Regions from separate parts of the Gordonia sp. DT101 genome, predicted to be linked through region 1. Evidence: riboswitches for the same ligand, from Rfam matches in the RefSeq annotation. Region 1 holds a riboswitch; the other holds the start of a gene.
The links. Region 1 has a riboswitch for S-adenosylmethionine ahead of ACLQ3I_RS08460 (aminotransferase class V-fold PLP-dependent enzyme). Riboswitches for the same ligand answer to the same signal wherever they lie in the genome.
Positions count from the first base shown of each region.

Region 2: it holds a riboswitch for S-adenosylmethionine, as region 1 does, so the genes downstream of both, ACLQ3I_RS12145 (bifunctional o-acetylhomoserine/o-acetylserine sulfhydrylase) here and ACLQ3I_RS08460 (aminotransferase class V-fold PLP-dependent enzyme) in region 1, are expected to answer to the same signal.

Region 1 is NZ_JBNCLX010000002.1:413,888-417,292, forward strand. Features, by position in the region: gene ACLQ3I_RS08450 (ERCC4 domain-containing protein) at 1-782, opposite strand, end outside; gene ACLQ3I_RS08455 (isochorismate synthase) at 772-1,881, opposite strand; SAM riboswitch class IV at 1,973-2,086, shown strand; gene ACLQ3I_RS08460 (aminotransferase class V-fold PLP-dependent enzyme) at 2,105-3,405, shown strand, end outside.
Region 2 is NZ_JBNCLX010000003.1:182,461-185,865, reverse strand. Features, by position in the region: gene metX (homoserine O-acetyltransferase MetX) at 1-790, opposite strand, end outside; gene ACLQ3I_RS12145 (bifunctional o-acetylhomoserine/o-acetylserine sulfhydrylase) at 845-2,170, opposite strand; SAM riboswitch class IV at 2,233-2,354, opposite strand; gene ACLQ3I_RS12140 (PE-PPE domain-containing protein) at 2,598-3,405, shown strand, end outside.

The DNA of each region.
Region 1 (3,405 bases):
CACTCGTGCAGTGCCGCGCCGAGCCAGCGGAAAGTCCACTCTTCGGCAAGTTTTCGGTTGTCGCAAAACACCATTGGCACCGAAGGAAACCGCACTTGAGCCTCCGCCAATGCCTCGGCAAGGGTCGCGCCGGCGACATACTCGCGCTTGAACAGCGCACTGTATGGAGCCTCGACCACCACGGCGGCCCGGGGCAGCCCGGCGAGCTCGGCGAGCTGGTAGGTCAGCTTGCCAGAGGTGAGTCCGGCGCTCAGGTCGTCGATCGACTTGCGCTCGACGGCGGCGATCACGGTGTCACCGTCGGTGACCGCGTAGTCGCCGGCGGGCAGCTTCCGGCGTGTGGTGGTCGTCTGCTGGTGGGTGAAACCGTACGGGTAGCGTTCGCCGGAATCGACGATGATCTCCAGCACCTTCCCGTGGGCCCGCGCGGTGGGCAGCGCGACATTCGGACGAGCCTGCTTGGTGGTGCGTCGCGACTGCCAGAAGATCATCTCGCGACCACGGGCGCGAGTGAGGACGAACTGCGACCGGTTCTCACGGCTCCGATCGAGCACGAGATCGATGGCCGCGCCCCGGCGTGACACCGACCGGACGGGGAGTTGTTCGATGATTTCCGGATTCGACGGCCAGATCTCGGCCCGGTGGCAGTAGATCTTGGTGGTGCGTGGCCATGTGTCGCGGACCTTGAGGATGATCCCGTTGGCTCCCAACGGAATCCGGACGAGATAGGGAAGCGACGATCCCTCTTCGGGGTTGCGTGCGATCAGGAAGTCATCGGGCATCGTCGATCCCCAGTGCGGTGATCACGGTGCGTAGCTTGGCCGTCGTCTCGTCCAGCTCGGCCTGAGGGTCGGACTGCGCCACGATGCCGCCTCCCGCCCACGTGCGCAGGGTGTGCCGATCGTCGGCCACCTGAACGCACCGGATGGTCACCATCCATTCGCCGTCGCCGTCGCCGTCGCACCAGCCGACTGCACCGCCATACAGGCCTCGCGGCTCCTCGACATCCCGGATGAACTGTGCGGCAACATCACTGGGTGTGCCGCAGACGGCCGGCGTAGGGCTGAGGAGCAACGCGAGGTCCAGCGCGGTCACCGAGTCATCGCGTAGCGTCGCCCGGATGGGCGTGGCGAGATGCCAGATCTCACCGGTGGCGCGGATCTCAGGCGTCGGCGGGGCTTTCAGGTCCGCGCAGATCGGGCCGAGGCGGTCGCGCAGATAGTCGACGACGAACGCATGCTCGGCGAGATCTTTGCCCGATGACGCCAACGTTTCTGCGGCGGCGCGGTCGGTCTCGGGGTCCGATGACCGTGGTGCAGACCCGGCGTAGGGCTGGGCGGTGACCACGCGACCGTGCTTGCGCAGCAACACCTCCGGGCTGGCTCCGAGTAACCACGAGCTGTCGCCGGTTGCCGCGCTGACGTCGACGGCGAAGGCATTGTGCTCGGTGTTGCCGTGCGCGAGTGCGCCGATGAGGTGGTCGATGTCGACGACCGGTGTGACGGAGAGGTCGACCGCCCGCGCCAGCACCACCTTGTCGACCGTGCCGTCGGCGATGGTTTTGATCGCGTGGGTGACCCGGTCGCGATGGATCGCGTGGTCCGGGTGGAGGGTCCTCGAGGTCACGTCGTGGTGGCGGGGCGGCGTGCCGGCGAATGGCACCGGATCGTGGGTGAGTGTGACCGGCGCGACGAGCGCTGCGCGATCGTCCTGGTCGAAGGGGATCGCCCCGGTGATCGCATCGACCGCTCCGGTCCGGACGGCGTGCGCGGCCGCCGCGGCCTCGGTGAACCGACGCCGCTGCCCGTGACCGCGGACCGTGCCGTGTGGGCGTGACAGTACGAACATCACGGGGGAGACGCTGTCGTCGGAAAACGCCATGCACTCACGCTACCGGCGCAGCATCGCGGGAGTTTCGCGCATGCTGAGTGAAAATTGACACGTCGAGGCGCCATCGGTGAATCTTGACGTGGGTCATGAGTGCCAGTGACAAGCCCCGGCTCGCTGGTCGGCAACCCTCCTCCGCGGTGGGGTGCTCCGGGTGACGACCCGGCCGTGTTCGAAGTGATCACGGCAAGTGCGGATTCCTCAGGAGCTATTTGTCATGACTGCTGTCCTTTCGGTGCCCTTCAACACCCCGGCGCCCTTCAACACCCCAGTGCCCTTCAACACCCCTGCTCCCCATACCCCGGTCGTCGACACCGAGACGATCCCGCCGTTGGCGCAGGTCGTCGGTGCCGACGAGTGCGTGCCGTGCTCGACCGGTGAGACGGTGCGATACGCCAACCTCGACTACGCGGCCAGCGCGCCGGCACTGGCCGCGGTGGCGCAGACCGTCACCAGCTCGTTGTCGCAGTACGCCAGCGTCCACCGAGGTGCCGGCCACCTGTCCCAGGTCACCACGGCCCGCTACGAGCAGGCCCGCGAGGTGATCCGGGGATTCGTCCGGGCACGCGCCGACGACGCCGTGGTCTTCACCCGCGGCACCACCGACGCCATCAACCTCGCAGCCCATGCGACCCGCGGTGACGTGGTGGTGCTCGACATCGAACATCACGCCAACCTGCTGCCGTGGTGCGCGCCCGATCGCGACGGGTCGTCGCGGGTGCGGGTGGTCGGTGCGTGCGCGACCATCGACGACACCCTCGCGGCGCTGGAGGCCGAACTCGCCGCGGCGCCGGCCGCGTTGCTCGCCGTCACCGCGGCGTCGAATGTCACCGGTGAGGTGCTGCCGATCGGTCGACTGGCATCGATCGCCCACCGCAACGGCGCGCGCATCCTGATCGACGCGGCCCAGCTCGTCGCCCATCGTCGGGTGTCGATGGTCGGTCACGGCATCGACTACCTGGTCTTCTCCGGGCACAAGCTCTATGCACCGTTCGGGGCGGGCGTGCTGATCGGACGCCCGGACTGGCTCGACGCCGCCGAGCCCTACCTGGCCGGCGGCGGCGCATCGGCGAGCGTCTCGGTCGGCGCCACCGGCGGTGACACCGCGATCGAGTGGCATGCCGGCCCGGCCCGTCACGAGGCGGGTTCGCCCAATGTGCTCGGCGCCGTGTCCATCGCGGCCGCATGCGACGCGCTCGACGCCATCGGATTCGAGCACATCGGGTTGCACGAAGAACTACTGCGCGCACGCCTCGACGACGGGCTGGCGACGATCGACGGTGTCACAGAGCTGCGGATCTTCGAGGACTCGACCGACCGGGTCGGTATCGCGGGCTTCGACGTCGACGGCTGCACGCCGCGGGCGGCGGCCGTCTTCCTCAGCGAGAGTGCGGGAATCGGCGTCCGCGACGGGAAGTTCTGCGCGCACCCGCTGTTGAACCGTCTGGGGTATCCGGACGGCGCGGTGCGGGCGAGCTTCGGACTCGGGACCGGCTCCGGCGACATCGACCGCCTCGT
Region 2 (3,405 bases), on a different contig from region 1:
TCAGCGGCTCCTCGTCGCCCTGAGGGTGATCGGCGAACCGCTGATCGAGTTCCACCTCACCCCGGTAGGTCAGGTGGGCGATGCGCCGTGCCACGCCCATACCGGTCGACGGCACACGCCCGGTGCCGTGGTAATCGCCGCCTTGCCAGTCGGGGTCGGCCCTGATCGCCGCGATCTGGGTGGTCTGCGTACCGATCTGGTCGGCGGTCGCCCTGGCGCCGACGGCGAGAACCAGTGCGCTGCGGACCATCTCCGGATATTCGATCGCCCATTCCAGAGCGCGTGCGCCGCCCATCGAGCCGCCGATGACGGCACCGATGCCTGCGACGTCGAGGTGCTCGAGCAGTAGTCGCTCTGCCCGGACCTGATCCAGCACGGTGATCTGTGGAAAGCGTGAACCCCACGGCCGCCCATCGGGATCCGGCGACGCGGGTCCGGTGGAACCCCGACAGCCACCGAGCACGTTGGCGGAGATGACACACCATTCGTCGGTATCGATCGCGCATCCGGGGCCGACGAGTCCGTCCCACCAGCCCGGCGACGGATGCTCCGCATTCGACGGCCCGGTCACATGCGAGTCGCCGGTGAGGGCATGCAGCGTGAGGATGACGTTGTCGCGGGTCGGCGACAACGTCCCCCAGCGCTGGAACGCCAGGGTGACGTTGTCGATCTGCCCGCCGTTGTCGAGCGAGACCGAGCCGATCCGGACGCTGGACATCGCCCCGTCCGGCAACTGCTCCCAGTCCGGCCGGTCAGCTGACTCGGTCTTCGGTTCGATACTCACCGACACGATTCACTCACTCTGCGCTGCACCTCGGTTCCCCTGTCTCCGTTGATCTCCGGTTTATCGTGCGGCCGCCGCGAATCCCTGCTCGAGGTCGGCGATGATGTCGTCGATGCCCTCGATCCCGACGGCCAGGCGCACCAAACCGGGGGTGACGCCCGCGGCGGCCTGTTCCTCGGGCGTCAGCTGGCTGTGCGTGGTCGATGCGGGGTGGATCACCAGCGACCGTACGTCACCGATGTTCGCGACATGACTGTGCAGTCCGAGGGCATCCACAAAGCTCTTCCCCGCGTCGACCCCTCCGGTGATCTCGAACGAGACGATCGCGCCCTGCCCCTTGGGGAGGATCTGCTGTCCGCGCTCGTACCACGCCGACGACGAGAGTCCCGCGTACGCAACGGATTCCACCTGTGCATGCTGCTCGAGGAACTCGGCGACACGTTGGGCGTTGGACACGTGGCGCTCGACGCGCAGACTCAGCGTCTCGAGTCCCTGTGCCAGCAAGAAGGCGTTGAACGGGGAGATCGCCGCACCCGTGTCGCGGAGCCACTGCACGCGCGCCTTCAATGCGTAGGCGGGCGCGCCGAGATCTGCGAAGACCGCGCCGTGATAGCTCGCGTCCGGGGTGGTGAAACCCGGGAAGAGATCCTTACCGTCGCGCTGGGCACGCCAGTCAAAGGCCCCGCCGTCGACGATCACGCCGCCGATCGCGGTGCCGTGGCCGCCGATGTATTTGGTGGCCGAGTGCACGACGATGTCGGCGCCGTGTGCCAGCGGATTGAGCAGGTACGGCGTGGCGACGGTGTTGTCGACGATCAGTGGCAGCTGATGACGGTGAGCGACCTCGGCGATGCCCTCGATGTCGAGGATCTCGTTGTTGGGGTTGGAGATCGTCTCGCCGAACACGGCTCGCGTGTTGTCCTTGATCGCGGCCTGCCATGAATCGAGATCCTCCGGGTCGTCGACGAAGGACACCTCGATACCGAGTTTCGGCAGCGTGTAGTGGAAGAGGTTGTAGGTACCGCCGTACAGACGCGGGCTGGACACGACGTGTCCGCCGTTCTCGACGATGTTGAGGATCGCGTACGTCTCGGCTGCCTGTCCGGAGGCCACCAGCAGGGCGGCGACACCCCCTTCGAGTGCGGCGATGCGCTGCTCGACGGCGTCCTGCGTCGGGTTCATGATCCGGGTGTAGATGTTGCCAGGTTCGGCCAGTCCGAAGAGGTTCGCGGCGTGCTGCGTGTCGTTGAAGACGTACGAAGTGGTCTGGTACAGCGGTAGCGCTCGAGCGTTGGTGGTCGGATCCGCGGTCTGACCCGCGTGGATCTGTTTGGTCTCGAAGCTCCAGGTGTCGACTGGATTGGTCTCTTCGGGGGCGTCGGACATGACTGTGTCATCGCTTTCTACGGTCGGCAGGGTGCAACGACCCTGGTGGGGTCCGACCTTCGGACCCGCGCTTGCCGGGGAGCTCGAACTCGAGTTCCTCAACCCGGTCATCACCCGGAGCACCCCACCGCGGATGGAGGGTTGCCGATCAGCAAGCCGGGGCTTTGCGCTGATGCTCATGACCTGGCGTCAAGGATATAACACGGCGCCGGCGACGTGAGAACCCTCCTGATCGCGGTGATCCGATCTGATGACACCTGTCCTCTGAATGGATGAAATTCCCGTCTTGCGTTGGCAAAACATCAGTTAGAAATCGTTAGCATCACTAATGGGGATTCGTGTTTTGAGATCGTACATTTACCCTGTGGCCAGCCCTGGGGACGCGTATCCGGTCCGGTGTGCGCCAGGTTGGACGAAGGCCGAACGTATGACAACCCGCTTCCCGATCTCGCGTCGGGCCTCCGTCGTACTCATCGCCGCGTGCTCGAGCCTGGCTGTCGTCGCGGCGTTCTGCGTGCCCGGGGCCATCGGAACGGCCGCTGCCGCCGAATGTGGCGGGGGTGCGGTCGTCGTCGTCGGGGGGACGAACGATCCCGAGGGCGCGGCGTTGGTCGGGATCAAGCAGCGATACAGCGGGACGGGGCTGGACAACACGCTGGGGACCGGCGACGACACCGACTACGCCGCCGAGCCGTACCGGGTCATCTACGCCGACTATCCGACGACGCTCTGGCCGCTCGGTGCCGCAGGCTACGACGACAGCGTGGCGCAGGGGGAGGCAGCGACGACGAAGGCGATCGCCACCTACCAGAGTGAATGCCCCGGCAGTCCGGTCGTGGTTGCGGGCTACTCGCAGGGCGCCCGGGTGGCGGGTGACGTGTTGTCGGACATCGGCAACGACCGGGTCGGCAAGGTGGACATCCACAACACCCCCGACGATCCTGACGACGACGTCGAGATCCGGAAGTACCAGGTCGACGGCAACGGCGACTTCGTCCTCGATGAGAACGGCGACAAGATCCCGGTCATCTCCGGCGAGCTCTACTCCGATCCGCGTCGTGACGGGACCCTCGGGGGCGAGGGCATCGAGTTGGCGTTGATCGGTGTGATTCCCGGGCTCACCATGACCGGCCCCCGCGACGGCGGTTTCGGGACCATCCCGGTGACCACGGTGTGCGCGGCCGGTGATCCCATCTGTGACCTTCCCGATCCGTTACACGATCCGATCGGCGCGA